Regions from separate parts of the Bacillus cereus group sp. BfR-BA-01383 genome, predicted to be linked through region 2. Evidence: riboswitches for the same ligand, from Rfam matches in the RefSeq annotation. Region 2 holds a riboswitch; each other region holds the start of a gene.

Region 1 (7,692 bases), on a different contig from region 2:
AAGGTAGGCAAATTATGAGTACTGAAATATGGATTACTATTATTGTATTCTTCTTAACGATGATTGTTGTCTTTTGGCGACCTCGTGGTTTAAATGAGGCGTGGCCGGCAGCAATTGGTGCTGGTATTATCCTGATTACTGGCCTTGTATCAAAACCAGACGTCATGGACATTATAAGTAAAATCGGAGGTGCCTCCATAACAATATTAGCGACCATCGTTATGGCGGTTATATTAGAAAGCTTCGGCTTCTTCCATTGGTCCGCAGCAAAACTTGCAAATCTAGCGAAAGGTTCTGGACGCCGCCTATACTGGTACATTCAATTACTATGTTTTCTTATGACGCTTTTATTTAATAACGACGGTAGCATTTTAATTACAACACCAATCTTAATTTTACTACTGAGAAACCTCCAATTAAAACCTCATCAACAAATCCCTTATTTATTAAGCGGTGCTTTAATTGCAACCGCATCTAGTGCACCAATCGGTGTAAGTAATATCGTAAACTTAATTGCCTTAAACATCGTCCATATGACTCTTTATATGCATACAGCTATGATGTTTGTACCTGCAACACTAGGACTATTGTTTATGTCATGGCTCATGTATACAGTTTTAAAGAAAAAACTTCCGAAAAGATTACCTGTTTCTTCATATGATATTGAAGAGATTTTCTTCACAAAGAACTTCCATCCACTTAAAGGAAAAAATTCTGTTGATACGAAACAAAAGCGTACAAGATTCATGTTAAAAGTATTAGGTTTCGTCTTCCTTATGCGCTGTCTTCTATTCGTTGCATCCTTCTTATCCATCCCAATCGAAATTGTTGCTGTACTCGGTTCACTCGTTCTTCTCATCTGGAGATGGTACTACTTACGAACAAACCCTGTCGATATTTTGAAAAAGACACCGTGGCACATTTTAATTTTCGCTTTCTCTATGTATGTAATTATTTACGGGCTTCACAACGCAGGATTAACAGCGGCACTTGTAAATTGGCTCGAGCCAGTTGTAAGTCAGCATCTACTCTATGCTAGCTTTGCAATGGGCGGACTCGTTTCCCTCCTCTCTAACGTCTTCAATAACCACCCTGCACTTATGATTGGTACAATCACATTAACAGAAATGGGACTAGATCCAGTCACATTAAAAACGATCTACCTTGCAAACATTATTGGTAGTGACATCGGTTCACTATTATTACCAATCGGTACGCTAGCTTCCCTCATTTGGATGTATATTCTGAAACAAAACAAAATTAAAGTGAAATGGAAAGATTATTTAAGCGTATCTCTCATCGTTATTCCTCTCACAACCGTCGTCACATTATTCCTCTTATACTATTGGGTACACTTATTCTTCGCCTTATAAAAAATAGAAGCCCCTTTTGCTACCGTCTTAGCAAAAGGGGCTTCTTCTATAATTAAGTTAGGTACTACAATGTGATCAATCAAGTAAAGAGGTGTAACGTGTTATTGGTATAAATGACTACCAGTGTCTTTAAATTCTTTCGCTTTCGCTTTCATACCTTTTTCAATTGCTTCTGTCGTTTCTAAATCATTTTCTTTCGCATATTCACGAATATCATGTGAAATTCTCATACTACAAAACTTCGGTCCACACATCGAACAGAAATGAGCTGTTTTCGCTCCTTCTGCTGGCAACGTTTCATCGTGATACTCCATCGCGCGCTCAGGATCTAAAGATAAATTAAATTGATCGCGCCAACGGAATTCAAAGCGTGCTTTTGAAAGTGCATCATCACGCTGATGGGCCGTTTTATGCCCTTTCGCAAGATCAGCTGCGTGCGCAGCGATTTTGTACGTAATAACACCTTCGCGAACATCATCTTTATTCGGTAAACCTAAATGTTCTTTCGGCGTTACATAACAAAGCATCGCCGTTCCAAACCATCCGATCATCGCAGCCCCAATCGCTGATGTAATATGGTCATATCCTGGTGCAATATCTGTCGTTAACGGCCCAAGTGTGTAGAACGGCGCGCCCTGACAAATATCAAGTTCTTTCTCCATATTTTCTTTAATTAAATGCATCGGTACATGCCCAGGTCCTTCAATCATAACTTGCACATCATGTTTCCAAGCAATTTTCGTTAATTCACCAAGTGTCTCAAGCTCTGAAAACTGCGCTTCATCATTTGCATCTGCAATGGAACCTGGACGTAATCCATCTCCAAGAGAGAACGAAACATCGTACTGCTTCATAATTTCACAAATCTCTTCAAAATGAGTATATAGGAAGTTTTCTTTATGATGGAATAAACACCATTGTGCCATAATTGAACCACCACGAGAAACGATACCTGTCGTACGCTTTGCAGTAATTGGAATGTAACGAAGTAATACACCAGCGTGAATCGTAAAGTAATCCACGCCTTGCTCCGCTTGCTCAATTAACGTGTCACGATACACTTCCCACGTTAAATCCTCTGCTATTCCATTTACCTTTTCAAGCGCTTGATAAATCGGCACTGTTCCAACTGGTACCGGAGCATTACGAATAATCCACTCACGCGTCGTATGAATATTTTTACCTGTAGATAAATCCATAATCGTATCTGCACCCCAGCGAGTCGCCCACGTCATCTTCTCTACTTCTTCTGCAATAGAAGAAGAGACAGCTGAGTTTCCGATATTCGCATTTACCTTCACATGGAAATTACGCCCGATAATCATCGGTTCTGCTTCCGGATGGTTAATATTCGCTGGCAAAATTGCACGACCTTCTGCAATCTCCTTACGAACAAACTCAGGCTCTACTCCTTCACGAATCGCAACATATTCCATCTCAGACGTAATAATACCATTACGCGCATAATGCATTTGCGTTACATTGGCACCTTGCTTCGCTCTAAGCGGCTGGCGATCCATTTGCGGGAAAACAGGTGTATGTTTCGAAGCCACTTTCACACCATCATCCTCTGGTTTCACTTCGCGCCCTTCGTATGCCTCTACATCCTCGCGCTCCATGATCCAAGAATGACGCGGCGTTGGAATCCCCTTTTCCAACTCCACTTTATACGCAGGATCTGTATAAGGACCGCTCGTATCATACACACGAATCGGCTTGTTTGGAACACCATTTGTATCGCTTTGTTCAATCTCACGCATCGGCACTTTCATACCCGCGCGTGGTCCATCCACATACACTTTCTTACTTCCTGGTAAACTCGACTTCAATTCAATTTGCTCAGCTGAAACAGATTGTTTCATCACCTTTGTTACCCCCCTGTTCGTGACAAGGACGAGATATGGCCAGCGCATGCCAAAATAAAAAGAGCCAGGTCCATAAAAAAATAAGGACCTGGCTCATAAAAGGCATCATTATGTAAAGCCGTTAACTTCCCTACGCTGGTACGAGCCAGATCAGGTCCAAAGGGTTAAGAAGTTCACGCGCTTCTCTCTCAGCCTACGCATACGTTAGGCACCCCTAGTTTATCACTGATTTAATTTTCAATACTTTCCCATCATACACGATAATCTGAAAAATGCAAAGGTTATTTCTTTTGTTGTTTACGGAATCATCCAAGTTAAATAATAAGCCTGTACATATGTCATAATCCCCACAATAATTACGAAGAATAAACTATGCTTCACTGTAAAGCGGAACAGATCTGATTCTTTCCCAGCAAGACCAACCGCCGCACAAGCGATTGCAATCGATTGCGGAGAAATCATTTTACCTGTTACACCGCCCGTTGTATTTGCTGCAACGAGAAGCACTTCAGATACACCGACTTGCTGCGCTGTAATTGCTTGTAAATTTGAGAATAGTGCGTTCGCTGACGTATCTGATCCTGTTAAGAATACGCCAATCCAACCTAGGAACGGTGAGAAGAACGGGAATAATCCGCCAGTTCCTGCTAGTGCTAATGCTAATGTAGAAGATAAACCAGAATAGTTTGCGATAAACGCAAATCCTAACACAAATCCGATTGATAGAATTGGCATCTTAAGTTCGTTTAACGTTTCTTTAAATGTGACTACTGCATCTTTCGCACTCATTTTCAAAATAAAGATAGAAATGATACAAGCAATTAAAATTGCTGTTCCCGTTGCTGATAATACGTCAAACTTCAAAATTGCCTCGTAAGGCGTCGGTTGATTTACAATCGGCTCTGCTTTCATTACTAAATTGTGTAAACCTGGGACTTCAAACTTAAATACAAGACTCTCTAATGCGCCGCCTGGAGCGAATAATGCTTTAAAGAAACTTTGGCTCCAAATGACTACCATCACAGTTAAAATAATAAACGGAGACCACGCTTTTACTACTTTTCCTACTGTTAGTTTCGGCATAGATGTTGATGTCGTTGTCGTTGCCGCGGCTACTTCACTATCCGCTTGTTTAGATTGATAAATCTCTTTCGGCTGCCAAACTTTTAAGAATAGCGACAAACTTACTAAACTTACAAGCGCTGACGTAATATCAGGAAGTTCTGGTCCTAAAAATGTCGCTGTAATGAACTGTGTAATTGCAAATGAGCTACCTGCTACAAATAACGCAGGCCATGTTTGTCTTACTCCTTTAAATCCATCCATTAAAAATACGATAAAGAACGGAACAAATAATGATAAGAATGGCAATTGATGTCCAGCCATTTGTCCAATTTTATGCGGATCAATACCTGTTACTTGTCCAGCAACCGTAATTGGAATGCCCATCGCTCCGAACGCTACCGGTGCAGTATTTGCGATTAAACAAAGACCTGCTGCATATAAAGGATTTAAGCCAAGACCTGCAAGAAGCGCTGCCGTGATTGCTACTGGTGCACCAAACCCTGCTGCCCCTTCCAAAAATGCGCCAAATGAAAAACCGATTAAAATAACGAGTAAACGATGATCGTTCGTAATTGATAATACTGACGCACGAATCACATCGAATTGACCTGTTCTCACAGAAATTTTATATAAAAATACCGACATAATGATAATCCAAGCAATTGGCCATAATCCGTATAAAAAACCGTATCCGGTCGCTGCCATTGCCATTGTGAATGGCATTTTATACGCGAATAACGCCACCAAAATTGTAAGTACAACTGTAATAAATCCTGCCACATACCCCTTCATGCGGAATACTGCTAAAGCTAAGAAAAAAAAGATGATTGGAATAAGTGCGACTGCTGCCGAAATCCAAATGTTACCGAACGGATCGTAAACTTGTGTCCATGTGTTCATTGTTCTCTCCCCCTAAAGAATCCCCTTTTAAATAGATATAACCTTATCAATAGACTATCAGGTCATCATACCTTTAAGTCTAAAAATAAAAACGCTCCGGAAAACGTTTTCAATAACTTCTTTTATACTTTATCATAACAATTTTTATTTAAAAAGATTTTTTTGAAAATTTCATTATTTAATGTAGAAATCTTACAAAAACGTCACGTTCTTGTAATGTTCATCGATAGGAAGCTTGCCAACATTATTGCATAATGAATGTATAACAACGGAAATTATTCATGAGGTGATACATATGAACGGAAACAAAATATTAGCTGCTTTATCATACTTTAGTGTACTATTCGCACCTATCTTATTCCCTATTATCGTATGGATTGTGGGCGATTCTGAAACAAAACCACATGCAAAACGTGCTCTATGGACACATATCATTCCAAGCATCGCTTCATTTATTGGATTAGTTATTCTAGGAATTATGGGCATCGGATCTGATCAACCAGACGTAACACTTGGAATTGGAGCAATCATCGTCTTATGTATTTGCGGAATCATTAGCTTATACTACTTCATTTGGAATATCGTAAAAGGTATTAAAGTACTGAAAGCTTAATTTTAAACAAACGTTTAATTAAAAAGGACACTTGCAAATTGCAAGTGTCCTTTATCCCGTAAACGCCCGATTGGTGTGGGCTAATAATCCGTAGGGGATGCCCCCCACTGATTAAAGTTTCACTTTATCTTCTGCGTTTTTTCTTTTTTCTCATCATTTTCTTTCGGCGCGTATTCACTTTATCCGCTATAATGTGGAGCGTACTTGCCACAACAATTCCCATTACGAACGTTACAATTTCAACCTCATGTTCCTTCGCAATTTCTATTAAATTCCCATCAAATGCTATTACATTTAATAGGAATAAAAATGGAGAAAATACGATTAACATGTATGCGATACGAATCACATCACCAAGTATAACCGTATGTGTAAAAAAGGAACGATGCGGCATCATCCTTTTATATGGATACCAAAATATACGCAGGAATCCCCATTTATTATACGCATTACTGTACGTATCTAAATCAGGTGTTAAAAATGAAGTACCTACTAAAAAGCCAATTGCAAAAGTTAATAAAAAATCAAAATTTGTTAATCCATACGAAAAAAGCAGAAACAAAACAACCGGAAGGGATATTAAGTTTATTTTCGTATGCGTTCTTCCTGATGGCATAATGCACTTCCTCGCTTACGTTCGCCCTGTCATCCTATGACAGTTCTCACCTATTGATCTAATTTCTGATCGATAAATGATGTGTCTATATCCGAACTAAACCATTCTGCCAATTTCACTCGCGCCTTATCTTTCACCTCTTCATTGACGTATAACGACACCTGTATTAACGCGGCCGTTAGCGCCCCTAAATCATCCGTATAACCAATTCCAGCAACGAAATCTGGGATAGCATCTATCGGTGTGATAAAATAAACAAGTGCTCCAATTACAATAATTTTCACTCGTTTTGGAACATCAGGTCTTTGTAAAACGTAAAACAATAATAAACTGGCATAAATAACCGACTGCCCCGCTTGCTTTGCAACATGTTTTACTTTCTTCCAAAACGCTTCAACTGAAAATTTTTGTTCCATGTGAAAGCCTCCCTATTTTTAAAAGAAATAAGCTACAATATGTTATCAGTAAAAGTTCATCAAAATTACACATAATCTATCAATGAATTTTTATTGTAACAAACAAACCAAAAAAGAACAAGTGTTCGTTAATTTTCACACACTTTCCTTCATATAATAGGTTTCTAGACAACCACTTACCCATCTTCATTTCTTATTTCTCAACCATGGAAATTTTCACTTTCACTTAACACTTTGTTCCATCTTTGTTATATTTTCTAGTTGACGGACATATAAACGAATGTTAAAGTTTTCACTGGTAGTGACAACTCACATACAAAAAATGTAAAATGTTATAGTGTTTCTCAGAAATGAATTTTGTTGTATAATACAGAAATGACGTTATGCTTATGAGCAACAAAAGAAACCAAAAGGGTATGCATAGTTATAGTCGTATATGGGTGAATATAGAACCTCTAATTATGGCAAAGAAAACTATGTATTTTTTATTTTAGCATTTTTCGCTCCAAAATCGACCAAGCCTGATAGAGAAAGGGTGGAAATGAATGAAAGAAACCTTGAAATCACAATTTCAAAATGTGCGTTTCACTTTATTCGTAGCTTTGACCGTATGGCTGAAGACCTACATTATTACACGCACAAGCTTTGATTTAAAACTTGAATCTTTCATGCAAGAATTCATTTTATTCATTAGTCCATTAGCAGCATCATTACTGTTTGTGGGACTTGCATTATTTGCAAAAGGAAAAAAACGTAACTATATAGCACTTGGAATTAACTTCATCTTAACGTTCATTCTTGTTGGTAACGTAATGTTCTACGGATTCTACAATGACTTCGTTAC
Region 2 (7,692 bases):
GCTCCCTCTAAAGGTACTGTTGAATGGCAGCAAACGAATATGACAACGGCATATGTTGAACAAGAAATAGAATCTTTTATTAGTAATGATGTGATTGCAAAAGAAGCAGAACTTCTTGCGAAATGGGGCGTGCCAACAAACGATTTTCTAACGTTAAGTGGTGGGGAAAAGCTGAAAGTTCGACTAGCAAAAGGATTTGCCGAAAATCCTAATGTTTTAATATTAGACGAACCGACAAATCATTTAGATGAGATGAGTACGGAATTTCTCATTAAACAAATAAAAGATATGAAGGGTACAGTTATCGTTGTATCGCATGATCGATATTTTTTAGATGTTGTCGCAACAAAAATATGGTCAATTGAGGATAAGAAATTAATTGAACATAGTGGTAATTATACGAGTTATATGAAAGCACGTGAGCAAAAAAGAAAGACGCAGCAGCGTGAATATGAAAAACAACAAAAAAAGATAGAACAAGTGGAAACTAATATAAAAGAATTAAGTTCATGGTCACAAAAGGCACACGCGCAGTCCACAAAACAAGAAGGAGTTAAAGAATTTTATCGTGTAAAAGCGAAGCGAATGGATGCGCAAGTTAAGTCAAAACGAAAACGTCTTGAAAAAGAGCTTGAGAAAACGAAAGTAGAGCGTGTGAAAGAAGAGTATTCAGTTGAGTTTTCTATTCAAGCGAATAAAAAAGTAGGAAAACGCTTTTTAGAAGTGAAACAATTGAGGAAAGAATTTGATGGACGGACATTATTTGAAAACGTTAATTTTACAATCCAACACGGTGAGAAAGTTGCAATTATTGGACCAAACGGTAGCGGGAAAACAACATTATTGAAGATGATTATGGAAACGGAAACTGTCCAAGGAGAAATATGGATTTCACCATCTGCAAACATCGGTTATTTAACACAAGAAGTATTTGATTTACCACTGGATCAAACACCAGAAGATTTATTTTTTAAAGAGACATTTGAAGAAAGAGGGAAAGTCCAAAATTTAATGAAACATTTAGGATTCCAAGCTTCTCAATGGAAAGAGCCGATTGAGCATATGAGCATGGGAGAACGAGTGAAGTGTAAGTTAATGACATATATTTTAGAAGAAAAAGATGTTCTAATTTTAGATGAACCGACAAATCATCTAGACCTACCTTCACGTGAACAGCTTGAAAATACATTAGCGGAGTATAATGGAACACTAGTTATAGTTTCTCATGATCGATATTTTCTGGAGAAAACAACTAATACGAAATTAGTGTTTTCAAATAACACGATACAAAAGCAGCTGGAAGAGTCTACTAAAACAAGAGATGACATTGAAGAGCTACGTTTAACGTTAGAAACAGAGCGACAAGAGGTATTAGGTAAATTAAGCTTTTTAACTTCTAAGGACAAAGGATATAAAGAACTTGACGAACGATTTATAGAACTTACGAAGCAGATAAAGGAGCTTTAATGTAATTATGGGTACCTCTAGCTAGGAGGTATCTATAATTATTTTCAATTTCAAACGTAATTAAGGGGGGGAAATGGGAGAAGAGAGTCCGACTAATTTATTTTGAATAGACTGTGGAGATATTTACTTACAAGAGTTTACCACCAAAGATGCGGAGAGTATTTATAAAATATCAAATCAACGAAAGAACAACGGGTTAATTGGGTTGCAAATTATGAAATTCCAGCAAACAAAGCATTTCTTGATGCAGTGAAAACTAAGACAAACATAGATAACATTACTTCATCTAGCAGAGTTTCACTAGCTTCTTAAATCGTATTCGAATTTTGAAGTGAACTATTTTGAACTTCCTTTTCTTTACGGACTTTTTGTAGCATTTCAAGTACGCTCTATAAAGGAACACCTTGTCTGAAATAATATTTATCAACAAAAAAACATCACCACGTATACCGAAATAGATAATGATAAAGCGCTCTCGATGGAATTCGAGGGCGCTTTATATTATATTGGAAGAGGGATTTGGTAGAAAAATATGGGGGGATATTATGAAGATTCAAGTTGTATTGTCAGGATATGGGACAGTAGGAAAAGAGTTTATTAAATTATTACATGAAAAATATTTATATATAAATGAAACATATGGAATAGATTTAGTTGTAAGTGGTGTATTAGGTAGAAATATTGCAATACATAATGAGGAAGGTTTGTCTATTCATCATTTATTGATGTATGGTGACGGTACTGCTGCGATTGAAAAATATATAGAGCATCATCCGAAAGAACGTGCAACAAATAACATAAGTGGTTCTGTATTGGTAGAATCAACTGTTACAAATCTTAAAGATGGAAATCCAGGGAAACAATATATAAAACAAGCAATTAAGAAAAATATGGATATAGTTGCAATTTCAAAAGGAGCACTCGTTACAAACTGGAGAGAAATAAAGGAAGCAGCAAAGCAGGCTAATGTACGAATTCGATATAGTGGTGCAACTGCCGCGGCACTACCGACATTAGATATTGGACAATTTAGTTTAGCTGGTTGCAATATTGAAAAAATAGAAGGAGTTTTAAACGGGACGACTAATTATATTCTTACAAAAATGTATGAAGCAGATATGACATTTGAAGAGGCTTTACAAGAAGCGCAAAATAAAGGGATTGCTGAGACGAACCCAACATTAGATATAAGTGGTTCCGATAGTGCATGTAAATTGTTACTTTTGACAAACAGTTTAATGAGAGTAGAGAATACGCTTACAGATATACATGTAAAAGGAATCGAAAACGTTACAAAACAACAAATACGAAATGCTAAGGAACAAAATAAGTTTATTAAATTAATTGCATCAGCGTATAAAGATAAGGATGGAAATGTGAACCTTAATGTTGAACCTTATGAAATAGAACAGGAACACCCACTTGCAAAAGTAAATGGGACAGAAAAGGGAATAACGTTTTTTACAGATACGATGGGGCAAGTTACTACAATTGGTGGAGCATCTAATCCACGCGGAGCTGCAGCAGCAGCTTTAAAAGATGTAATTAACTTATACCGAAAAGATTTGTAAGACCGTACCGCCCATTATAGAAAATACATATGTAGTGGACCTTTTGAGAATGAAATAAATATGCAAAAATAATTGCAGGGGGTAAGGAATTGTTTAAGGATTTTAAAGTTGTAAAAGATCGTCCCGTTTATATTCAATTAAAGGATTATTTGAAAAAGATGATTATGAAAGGGCATTTGTTAGGGAACCAAAAAATCCCATCAACAAGGGAACTGAGCGAATTATTATCAGTGAGCAGAAATACAGTACTCTCTGCTTATGCGGATTTAGAACAAGAAGGGCTCATTTATGCAGTTAAAGGAAAAGGAAATTTTGTTGCGAAGGTGGATATAAGTAACACCTCGTCTGTTGAAATAGATTGGAAAAATAGACTTAATACAGTTACCGCATTAGCGGATGAATTAGATTTAATGAAACATGGAGTTCGCTGGGAAAAAGGAATGATTGTTTTTAATAGTATAGCCCCGGACGAAAAGCTATTTGATGTTGAAAATTTCAAAAGAGCTTTTCTTACTCGTATGTCCATTGAAGGAGATATCGTATTGAATTACGGATATGCAAAAGGTTATCGACCTTTAATGAATTATCTACTTCATTACATGGAAATGAAAGGTGTAGATATTTCGAACAAAGATATTTTAATTACAAATGGATTTACAGAAGGGTTAGATATTGTACTATCTTCTTTATCGAAGAAATCAGGGCGTGTTATTTGTGAGAATCCAACTCACCATGCTGCACTGAAGCTTTTTCGCTTGCATGGACTTGAAGTTCATGGGATTAATATGAATGAGGATGGTATTGATACGAATGAAGTAGAAAAAAGTTTACGTGAAAAGGATTTTGATTTTGCTTATTTAATTCCTTCTTATCATAATCCAACCGGTATAGTTACGAGTTCGGAGAAAAGAACGGAACTGATGAGATTATTTTCAAAATATAAGATTCCGATTATTGAAGATGGGTTTAATGAAGAATTACGTTATTCAGGCTCACATTTAGCACCATTATTAACTTTTGCTGGGGCTGGTAATAATGTAATTTATATTAGTAGCTTTTCAAAGGTACTTTTCCCTGGTTTACGAGTAGGTTGGATCATTTCAGATAAAGAACTGATACATTATTTAGAAAGTGTAAAAAGAGCAAGAACGATTCATACTTCTACGTTAGATCAAGCTGTTCTGTATCAATATTTACATGAAGGGTATTTTGAAAAATATTTAAAAAAAGCAAGATCTGTTTATAAGAAAAAATATGAGTTAGCTGTTGAGGCATGTAATCAGTACATTCCGTTTAAAAGAATGACTGGAGATGGTGGACTTCATTTATTTATAGAGTTAGAAGAAATAATTAATGCCCGCACACTTTTACAAAAGTGTTATGAGAAAGGCGTAACGTTTTCTCCTGGAGATGTTTTTTATTCTGATGGTGGGGGAGCGAATACCTTCCGATTAGGCTTTTCACGTTTGAAAGAAAAGGAAATAGTTAGCGGGATTCAAATAATTGGTGATACACTAAAAAATGAAATTTGGAGTTGAGAAAATGAGAATTGGCGTTATTATGGGAGGAGTATCCTCTGAAAAACAAGTTTCAATTATGACTGGGAATGAAATGATTGCACATTTAGATAAAAGTAAGTATGAAATAGTTCCAATTACGTTAAATGAAAAAATGGATTTAATTGAAAAAGCGAAAGACATTGATTTTGCGCTACTCGCATTACATGGAAAATACGGAGAAGATGGTACAGTTCAAGGAACGCTTGAGAGTTTAGGTATTCCTTATAGCGGTAGCAATATGTTATCTAGCGGTATATGTATGGATAAAAATCTTTCAAAAAAGATTTTGCGCTATGAAGGAGTAGAAACACCCGATTGGATTGAACTTACAAAAATGGAGGATCTAAATCTTGAAGAGTTAGAGAAGTTAGGATTTCCGTTAGTGGTAAAACCTAACTCTGGCGGCTCGAGTGTTGGAGTAAAGATCGTCAAGGATAAAAATGAATTAATTACAATGCTGGAAACTGTATTTGAATGGGATTCAGAAGTAGTAATTGAGAAGTATATAAAAGGCGAAGAGATTACATGTTCCATTTTTGATGGGCAACAGTTACCGATTATTTCAATTCGACATGCAGCCGAGTTTTTTGACTACAATGCAAAATATGATGATGTTAGTACAATTGAAGAAGTTATAGAACTTCCAGCTGAAATACAGGAACGTGTAAATAAAGCGTCACTGGCTTGTTATAAAGCATTAAAATGTAGTGTTTATGCAAGGGTTGATATGATGGTGAAGGACGGAATTCCATATGTAATGGAGATTAATACATTACCAGGGATGACGAAATCAAGTTTATTACCAAAAAGTGCAGAGGCTGCGGGGATTAATTATAGTAAACTATTAGATATGATAATTGAAACTTCATTAAAAGTAAGGAAAGAAGAAGGTTTTTAAAATAATTGTGCAATTAAAACTTTTGATAGTTCCGCGAAGTATGCTATGATAATTACAATACGACAACTAAATATTTATCCACTAGGGGGGCCTTTTATAGGCTGAGATCAAATGTATTTTTGAGACTCTTAGTACCTGATCTGGTTAATGCCAGCGTAGGGAAGTGGGAAAGACTGATAATATGTAATCAAGATATTTATAATGTCTATTTCACTTTCTTTACGCCTGTAAAGAAAGTTTTTTTATTTTACAGCTTTAATAAATGGGATAAATATTTATGTTTTATAAATTATTGGAGGGATTTAAATGACTTTTTCACAATCATTACGCAAAGAAGTAGATTCAATTTGGGAAGCTAGTTTTAATCACCCTTTTGTAAAAAAACTTGGCGAAGGAACGTTAGATTTAGCTAGTTTTCGCTATTATGTGCTTCAAGATTCATATTATTTGAGTCATTTTGCTAGAGTACAAACTTTAGGAGCTGCAAAAGCTCTTGAATTAGAAACGACTGCCCGTATGGCGCACCATGCTCAAAATACGTATGAGGCGGAATTATCATTACATGAGAATTTTGCCAAAAAGCTAGGGATTACAAAAGAAGAAAAAGATCATTTTATCCCTGCGCCAACTGCATATGCGTATACTTCACATATGTACCGTGCTGCGTATGAAGGGCATTTAGGGGATATTATTGCAGCTATTTTACCTTGCTACTGGTTATATTATGAAATTGGTGAACGTTTAAAAGTGTGTCAACCTGAAGAGCCAATTTATCAAGAATGGATTTCTGCTTATGGATCTGATTGGTTCCGCACGTTAGTTGAGGAACAGATCGCTCGGTTAGATGCTATAGCTGAGACAGTAACAGAGGCAGATCGTAATCGTATGAAACAGCATTTTATTATTAGTAGTCAATATGAATATTCATTTTGGGATATGGCTTATACATTAGAAAAGTGGCCAGTGAATACTGATGTAAAAGATGTAATTGGATAAAGAGTAGAGGTATTGCTATACATAGGTATAGACAATACCTTTTTTTATAGTTTTTTGATGATCAAGACAAATGAAGAAAGGAAGTAAGAATTATATGGAAAAATTAAGGTTATTAACATTGTTGTATTCATTTGCAAAATCAAATGATTCGATTTCAAAGGTAACAATTACGTCGGTAAGGATAGGTATAACTTGATCAATATCGTTTTTTATAGCTTGAAATGGCCTGGCCCAGTCGATCCCGTGATTCCGGTAGGCGCCCAGTATCGCCAGTAGGTCCTGTAATACCCGTCGGTCCAGTGTTACCAGTTGAACCAGTTGAACCAGTAGTACCTGTTGGGACCTGTTGGAAATTGAAAAGGTTGCATAGGTGGGAGTGTAGGTCCGATTGAACCTGGATTTAATGCAGCGGAGGATAAAAACTTGTCCAATATAATTCACCTCTGAAAAATTCGTGTTACTAATAGTAAATGCAATGATAGAGCAAAGCGAAATGGACAAGCGATTGTATATGTGGAATTTAATAAAATAGTGATTTTAAAAAGACTACTACCTTAGTTTCTTATGTGAGTAGTAAAGTGACTTCCATTATTCGTGGTTTAAATGAAGTGGTATTGGTTTTAACTCGACTTCAAATAATTCACTTTCAAGTTCATTAAGTGCATACATTGATATAGGGTATGGAGATGTATTAGACAAAACTTGTGATGAAATAGGTTCTCCTGATGATGAGAAAAATGTAACAAACACTTTTGAAAGTGGAGGGACCATAATAATTACATGGTCAGTTTTTTGTAACGTATTAACCAACTCCAAAATTATATAGTTTTATAAGAATTTAAAACTATATTCGATAAATATACAGATATTCTTATTAATGCTTTTCCATTAGTGAATTGAGAAAATTAATATTCATTGTAAACAATCTAAGAGCACACATGTATGCGTGCTCTTAGATTAGAAAGATAGTTTTCTATGAGTGGGGGCCTCATAAAATAGCATATGCTTGTCCGATTTAAATGTGTGTCAAATCTATAAAAATATATTTTGGCATGTATAAGAAAAATTAAATGTTAATTGGCTAGCATTGTTTTTTTATTAATGAATTTGTGCAACCGTTAAAGCTGCAGAACGAATGTCTACTGTACCAATTACTTCAACAAGTACAATTTGAATTAAATCACCAGGGTTTAAGTTAATT
Region 3 (7,692 bases), on a different contig from region 2:
CAACCTCCCCCTTAACAGGATATGTACCCCAATCACTTTGAAAATAATGTAGCAATTTCGTACTCCATGATCCTCCAGCGATAACGACTTTTTCGCATGTGATTACACCTTCGCTTGTCACAATTCCAGTCACTTTATTATTTTCAATACGAATATCAAATACTTCTGTCTGCTCATATATATCAGCACCAGAAATTGCTGCGGAATGTGCGAGTGCCTTCGTAAGCTCTGGTGCAATAACGTGACCATCTTTCGGATAATATACCGCTCCGATAATTGATTCGGATAGAAACGGCTCTTTTTCTCGCAAATGGTCTCCCGTTAGAAAATAGGAATCTTCACCTGTTTTCTGCTGCCAATCCATAATGTGAAGAATTCTCTCTTTCTCATCCTCATTTTGAGCGATGCGATATATCCCTTTTTCCTCATAGCCAATATCAATACCCGTCTTTTCACGTAAAACTGCTGCAAGTTGTGGAAATATAGCACGGCTTTCTCTAGCAAGTTCAAATAGCGGGTCATACGCATCCCATTCTGCCTGAACACCAAGTAAACCAGCAGCAGCTTTCGAAGCTTCCGATGCAATTCTCTGCTTCTCTATAATTGCTACTTTATATCCTCTTTCTGCTAGAAAATGTGCAACTGAACTACCAATTACACCACCGCCAATAATCGCTACATCATACTTCTCACACATGTTTTCCCGCCCACTTTCTTATTGATTCCTTATAAGATTTCGCTCTGCTATACGGGTTACTACTACTTACAATTCCAGACATAACAGCAATTCCACTTACTTCACTGGCAAGAACATCCCTTGTATTTTCAGGAGTAACCCCTCCAATAGCTATAATCGGTATCGATAAGCTCTTTGCAATGTCCGAAATTTCCTCTAACCCTCTCGCTGGCACACCTTTTTTGCACTCTGTTGGGAATACATGACCATAAATGAGCGAGTCAGCCCCACTCTTAAAAGCCTCTATCGCTTCTTCTAAAGAATGGACGGAATAACCAACATGCAAATACGAAAACTTTTCTTTCACTGACCTTACATCTGTACTTCGATATCCTAGCTGCACACGCGGGATATTTAATAAAATAGCAATATCAATTCGGTCATTTATAACAAGTTTAGATGCTGGAAAGCCTTTTTTTAAAAGACTTTCCACACCTTCATATAATTCCTTCGTACTTTTCTCACGCTCACGAATATGCAAATAATCAATCTCACTCTCAATTTGCATCGCTACATTCACTAACTCTTCGAATGGCATGTGACCATTTGAGATTACATGGAGCTCATTTTTCATATTCATTCGCCTACTTTAAAATGTTTTCGAATAGTTCATCGGCTGGAACGATTTCTTTCGTCATCCCTTTTTCTTTCAACCATTTATTTTGTTTCTCCCATGACTCTTTTGAATCTGATAAGAATGGCTCATCTTTCGTTTCCATCTTCTCTAATAAAATTTTCATACTTTCCTTCTCAACTTCTGGTACAAGTGGGAAGTTTTCTTTTTCTTGATGATCTAATAAAATATTTAATGCTTCATCAGGGTTTTTCTTCATAAAGTCATACCCTTTTTTCGCCCCACGTAAAAAGGCTTGCAGCGCTTCTTTATCTTTTTTCAACGTTTTATCACCTGTTACAAACACAAGTTCATGATAGTTCGGTACTCCGTAATCAGCTGGATTAAAGTACGCTGGTTCATGGCCTTCATGACGCATAACAGGTACTTCATGGTTAATGTATGCCCCTGTTACAGCATCCACTTTTTTCGTAATTAATGCTGGCACTAAATCAAACCCAACATCAACTACTTTCACCGTATCAGGATTACCACCATCTTCTTTTATCATCGTTTTTAAATACGCTTCACTTAAAGGTGTTCCAGAGTAACCTACTGTTTTGCCTTCTAAATCTTTCGGTGATTGAATGCCTGCTGATTTCAGCGATACGACATGATTTAACGGTGAACGTACGACAGCTCCAATTGATTTCACTGGAATTTGTTCATTTGCTCTGGCCATAACAACATCTGGCTGATAATATAGACCAACTGTCACTTTCCCTGCTGCAGCTAACGTTAATGGATCAGTCGGATTAGAAGGGAATTTAATATTTACCTTTACTCCTTCTTCTTTAAAGTAGCCTTTTTCAATTGCGGCATAAATAAAGCTATGCACCGCATTTGGATACCAATCAAGCATGACCGTTATTTCTTTCTCTTTTTTACTCTTATCTGATGCTGAATTACTTGAGCACCCTGCAATCATTGCAACTAATAATGTAAACACAAAGATGCGTTTTAAAAATTTCATGAATGCTTCCTCCAACTAATGAATTTCTTCTCTAACATAGAAATAAGTATGACGAAAAAAATAGCTAATAATGATAGCAATACAATTGGTGCAAATACACCCGCACCATCTAACTGGGTCATCATCCTTTTACTGAAATATCCAAGCCCAGCTTGTGCACCGAGCCATTCTCCAATTGCTGCCCCAATCACACTAAGCGGAACTGCAATTTTTAATGCTGAGAAAAAGTACGGAAGAGCAGAGGGCAACTTTAGCTTAAGAAAAACATCTTTTTTCGTTGCCCCATATGTAACTAAGAGCTCCTCCCACTCTTTCTTCGTACTACGCAGTCCATCATACGTATTGACTGCAATAGGGAAAAACGTAATTAAAACGGTAACAACAACCTTACTCCAGATTGTGTATCCAAACCATAAAACGAAGAGCGGGGCAAGCGCAGTAATTGGAATCGTTTGTGAGGCAACTAATAATGGATAAAATGCTCTTTCCATCCATGTACTCGCATTCATTAACATTGCTAGCCCTACGCCTAATACGACAGAAATAACAACACCTATTAAAACGACGTATAATGTTGCCGGTAAATGAACCGTAAATAATATATCTTTTAGTTTCCATATCTTCATTACAATTGCAGACGGTGACGGTAAAATGTACATCTCATCTACAATTCTTGCTCCGATTTCCCACATAACGAGTAAAATACTAGAAAGGGTAATGGCAGGAACTAATTCTTTCAATCGGTTCATCATACAAGTACCTGCCTTTGTAACATACTAAGAATCTCATCTTTCAGCGCTAACACGTCCGGTTTATATAAATCCTTTCGTGTTCGATTATGATCAAGCGGCACAATCCGCTCAGTCAATGTCGTTATCGGCTGCTTCTCCACTACTAAAATTCGATTCGAAAGGAAGAGCGCTTCTTCAACATCATGAGTGATAAATAAAATTGTTTTTTCCCACTCTTTCCATTGTTCAAACAACCATTCTTGCAAAGATGCCTTCGTTAAAGCATCCAATGCGCTAAACGGTTCATCTAACAATAATATCTCCCCGCCTGTTAATAAAGTTCGGATAAAAGATACGCGTTGTCTCATACCACCAGATAAATCTTTCGGATATTTTTTCTCGTACCCTTGTAAACCAAATTTATGTAACAGTTCTTTCGCTTTTACTTGCGCTTCTTTCTTCTGCACACCTTGGCACTCTAGCGGTAAAGCCGCATTCTCAATAATCGTCCTCCACGGCAAGAGCATATCTTTTTGGGGCATATACCCTACAGGATGACTCTTTGTTTCTGTCAGCTCTATCTGTCCAGTACTTGCCTCTTCTAAGCCCGTAATAAGGCGAAATAAAGTGCTTTTCCCGCAACCACTTGGTCCGATAATACTTACAAATTCTTTCTCTTGTATAGAAGCATTTAATTCATTGATGATTGGTTTCTCATCATAATGAAAAGAAACATTATGAAACTGTAGTATGTTCTTGCTCCTCAAAACCCCACATCTCCTTACGATAAGCCATATCCCAGAATAAATATTCAAATCGGCTGGAATATAAGAAAATCTCCTCTAATCGGTCTAGCTCTTTCTCTGGTTTTCCAACTGCCATTTCATTTAATAAATCTATTAACCAAATACAAAGGTTACCGTATTCTTCAGAACTATATCCTTGAATCCACTCTCCAAAGAACTCATGATCTCTCGCTCCAGGAATATCATTTAAACGCTTTCCAATCTCCCAATAACTCCACATACACGGAAGAAGTGCCGCTATTAATTCTGCAAGTGTGCCATTTTGAGATACAGACATCATGTAATTTGTATAGGCTAAATTTTTAGCAGATGGTTTCGCAGATTCCATCTCTTGTGCAGAAATACCAAGTCTTTTTGCATATTGTTTATGAATCGTCATTTCACCATTTAATATTCCATCAATTTGTTCAGCAAACTTTCCCATTACTTGTGGATTCGTTGCTTTTACAACACCAATCGCATATAGCTTTGCATAATCTAACAAATATAAATAATCTTGAATAATATAGTACTGGAATTTGTCTTTTTCCAACGTACCATCCCCCATACCTACTACAAACGGATGATTATGACTCATCTCCCAAACAGGTTGCACAGTTTCTAATAATCTATCGCAAAACTTCATTTCTATTTCCCCTTTCAATATGTGTATCTAAATAAAAAACCACTTCTCTATATAAGAAGTGGTTACAGCAAATAAAAGGATAATTTATTCGTTGTTCCACTTCCCTTCGCTAGTATTACCTAGATCAGGTCTGTAAGGGTTAAGGATTATTCCTCTCTCAGCACATCAAGCACCCCTAGTGGTTTCAATATGAAATTTTCAAATAAAAAAGCCCCGTTTCTATACGCAAAGAAACGGGGACTCATTGTTAGTGTCCGAAGTGCTTCCCTACGCTAGCATAATCTAGATCAGGTAATAAAAAGGATCAAAGGCTTACGGCCCACTCTCAGCTGGCAACACCAGCTCTCCTAGCAAACTATAAAATTATCACTGTCAGTATAACACCGTAATAAGACATCATCAACTGTTTTAATTTTCTTAATTGTCAATGAAATAATTGAACTATACAATAATTATATTCCATTTTAGAAAATAACATCCTAATGAATTGGATAAAAAGGAATCATTATACTCAAAAAATTTATTTTTATATTGATTTCATATTACATTTATGTGAATACACCCCCTATATTATATATTTATACTATAATAAAATTACAACTATACAACTAGAGGAGGTCTCTATTATATGAATATGAAAGCTACTGCTCTAACAGCAACTACTGTCGCAATTGCTTCTTTACTACCTTCTATGGGAGAAACAAATATACAAAAAGCAAATGCTGAACAATTATCTAATGTTAAAACTGGATATGTCAAAGTCGATCAAGCAGCTTTACATAAAGAAGACAATACAAATAGCACATCTATTGATAAAATCCGCTTTAATACGAAAGTGAATATACTTGAAACAACGAATGATTGGTATAAAGTATCTGTTAATAATAAAGTAGGTTACGTACAAAAAGATGCTATTCTACTAAAAAACAAACTTCAATCTAATAATCAATACATCGTCAATGCTAATGCATTAAACCTTCGCTCTGAACCTAATTTAGAATCTTCAATTTTAGATGTATTACCAAATGGTAAGTTTGTTACCATTCAAGGAGAGCAAGGTGACTGGTATAAGATTTTACATAATGGTCAAACAGGTTATGTACAAAAAGCATTCATATCTAATGGCTCACAGCCTTTAGTAAAAGGAATTACAGTTCAAAATAATACGAAGTACACAGTTGCAACACCAAAACTTAATGTACGTAGTAATGCTAGTACAAGTAGTACTCTACTTGGTTCATTACAAAATGGTACACAAGTGCAAGTAGTAGAAACTGTAGGAACTTGGTATAAAATTCGTTTTGGTACAGGATACGGATATGTGGCAAAACACTATGTAGTACAAAATCAAAATCAACCGCAATCACAAGCTAAAACAACTCAATCTTCAGCAATTCCAGCAGTTTTCAAATTCCCTACTCAAGGAAGAGTTAGCTCAACCTTTGATATGCGTTGGGAACAAATGCATTATGGTATAGATATTGCAGCACAAGGTAACGTCTCTATTCAAGCTGCTGCTGCAGGTAAAGTTGTGAAATCTTATTATTCAGCTAGTTACGGTAATGTCGTCTTCATCGCCCATCAAATAAACGGGAAATTATATACAACCGTTTATGCTCATATGAAAGATCGTACTGTACAAGCTGGGGATCAAGTACAAACTGGGCAATTAGTAGGTCATATGGGAAACACAGGTCATTCATACGGACAACATCTCCATTTTGAATTACATAATGGGGAATGGAATTTTGAAAAAACTAATGCAGTAAATCCACTGCCATATTTAGTTAGGTAAATTGTATGCCACGCAATATACCTCTCTTAATTGAATACTTAGCCTTTTTAGGTTTAATCTGTTGTTTAATCATTTATAATACGAACACAGTATTTTTATCTATTATCATTGCTTTTGTTGCTTTAGAAATTATGATGGAATCATTTCAAGTGCAACTAAAACAAAAAATTGCCCATATTTATAATGCTATTTTTCTATTAAGTGCCCTTATAACAAATGTTATTAGTAATGGCTTTTATTTATCTACTGTACTTCCTGTATTCTTTATGGCTATTTTATTATTCATAGCTAGATACATTAATGTCCCTAATAACAAAAAACTTGAACAAGAAGCTTAGAAAGAGGAGACACTGTGTACCAATATTTCAAAGATAATCCAATGAAATATATATTGAATTTATATAAAAAAATGAATACTTTTTTTGGTATACAAGGAAGTTATACTGCACAACTTCTCCTTTATGGAATGTTATTTCTTATCTTAGTTACTTTCTCCTTGTTTTACTAACAAAAAAGGATCTCACATAAACTTGAGATCCTTTTTAATTTATATTAATTTTTTATATGAAAAATTACTGTTTATCCACAAGCATATTTTTCATAAATAAAACTAAGATTATATTTTTTCTCTAAGCTCATTCTTTGTTCATCGTCGCACCAATAAAAAAGAATATCATGAATCGTTGCATAACGCTTATTTTTAAGAAATAGTTTAAAGAATGATGGTAAACAATCATGTAATTGTATAAATATATAATTGCGTAGTATTTCTTCCTTGTATTCAATGCCCTTACAAATATACAGTAATTCTTCACAATAATATGCATGCTGTGGAACTTGGATCATTTCGAAAAATGGTACATAAGAAAGTAACTTTCCGATAAAATGACCATAACGATCCATTACCCCTATCGTCATATGTTCCATCATTTCTTTCATTACATATAAATAATCATCTACATGCGTTGTCTTTAATGGGTCTAATCGATCTGAAATTTGAGAAAGTACAGCTCTTTGACAAGCTAAAACTACTTGACTCGGTCCATAATATGATAGAAAGTCTGTACACTTGCGATACTTTCGTAATAAGTCATGTGTATATAAATCATACACAAAAGTATTACAATACATCGCTAGACTCATCATATCACTATTTAACTGCTCTTTTGACAGTAGCTTTGCTCTCTTACACATATAAAAGAACGTAAATTCCAATACTTCTTTATGGGATAATAAATGTTTACAATCTTTTATACATTTTTCATTAAATTTAACTCTATCCCAAATTTCTACATCCTTATCTGTTAATTCACCAATACGATATTTAATAATTAAGTAGTTCAAAGCAACCGCTTGCGTCAAAAGATCCCATTTTTCATATTCCAATGAAGTTTGGACAAATTCATCTAGCCC

The links. A riboswitch is a leader RNA that binds a small molecule or an ion and turns the genes downstream of it on or off. The one in region 2 is predicted to bind thiamine pyrophosphate.
Positions count from the first base shown of each region.
Region 1: linked by a shared signal. The riboswitch ahead of thiC (phosphomethylpyrimidine synthase ThiC) and the one ahead of tenA (thiaminase II) in region 2 are both predicted to bind thiamine pyrophosphate.
Region 3: linked by a shared signal. The riboswitch ahead of tenA (thiaminase II) and the one ahead of tenA (thiaminase II) in region 2 are both predicted to bind thiamine pyrophosphate.

Region 1 covers NZ_JAKUFP010000036.1:22,296-29,987, reverse strand. The annotation lists gene MR065_RS22825 (arsenic transporter) at 15-1,373, shown strand; gene thiC (phosphomethylpyrimidine synthase ThiC) at 1,475-3,235, opposite strand; TPP riboswitch at 3,349-3,464, opposite strand; gene lldP (L-lactate permease) at 3,536-5,203, opposite strand; gene MR065_RS22810 (magnetosome magnetite crystal formation protein family) at 5,499-5,816, shown strand; gene MR065_RS22805 (metal-binding protein) at 5,941-6,432, opposite strand; gene MR065_RS22800 (YkvA family protein) at 6,483-6,848, opposite strand; gene MR065_RS22795 (LTA synthase family protein) at 7,394-7,692, shown strand, end outside.
Region 2 covers NZ_JAKUFP010000022.1:61,123-68,814, forward strand. The annotation lists gene abc-f (ribosomal protection-like ABC-F family protein) at 1-1,467, shown strand, start outside; partial or broken gene MR065_RS18815 (GNAT family N-acetyltransferase) at 1,574-1,743, shown strand; partial or broken gene MR065_RS18820 (DUF3914 domain-containing protein) at 1,776-1,853, opposite strand; gene MR065_RS18825 (homoserine dehydrogenase) at 2,013-3,038, shown strand; gene pdxR (MocR-like pyridoxine biosynthesis transcription factor PdxR) at 3,128-4,576, shown strand; gene MR065_RS18835 (D-alanine--D-alanine ligase) at 4,581-5,495, shown strand; TPP riboswitch at 5,569-5,674, shown strand; gene tenA (thiaminase II) at 5,802-6,491, shown strand; partial or broken gene MR065_RS27480 (exosporium leader peptide-containing protein) at 6,719-6,922, opposite strand.
Region 3 covers NZ_JAKUFP010000050.1:10,680-18,371, forward strand. The annotation lists gene thiO (glycine oxidase ThiO) at 1-697, opposite strand, end outside; gene tenI (thiazole tautomerase TenI) at 690-1,310, opposite strand; gene MR065_RS25170 (ABC transporter substrate-binding protein) at 1,321-2,322, opposite strand; gene MR065_RS25175 (ABC transporter permease) at 2,319-3,071, opposite strand; gene MR065_RS25180 (ABC transporter ATP-binding protein) at 3,071-3,820, opposite strand; gene tenA (thiaminase II) at 3,789-4,484, opposite strand; TPP riboswitch at 4,569-4,671, opposite strand; TPP riboswitch at 4,732-4,843, opposite strand; gene MR065_RS25190 (SH3 domain-containing protein) at 5,113-6,279, shown strand; gene MR065_RS25195 (hypothetical protein) at 6,285-6,617, shown strand; gene MR065_RS25200 (DUF3965 domain-containing protein) at 6,859-7,692, opposite strand, start outside.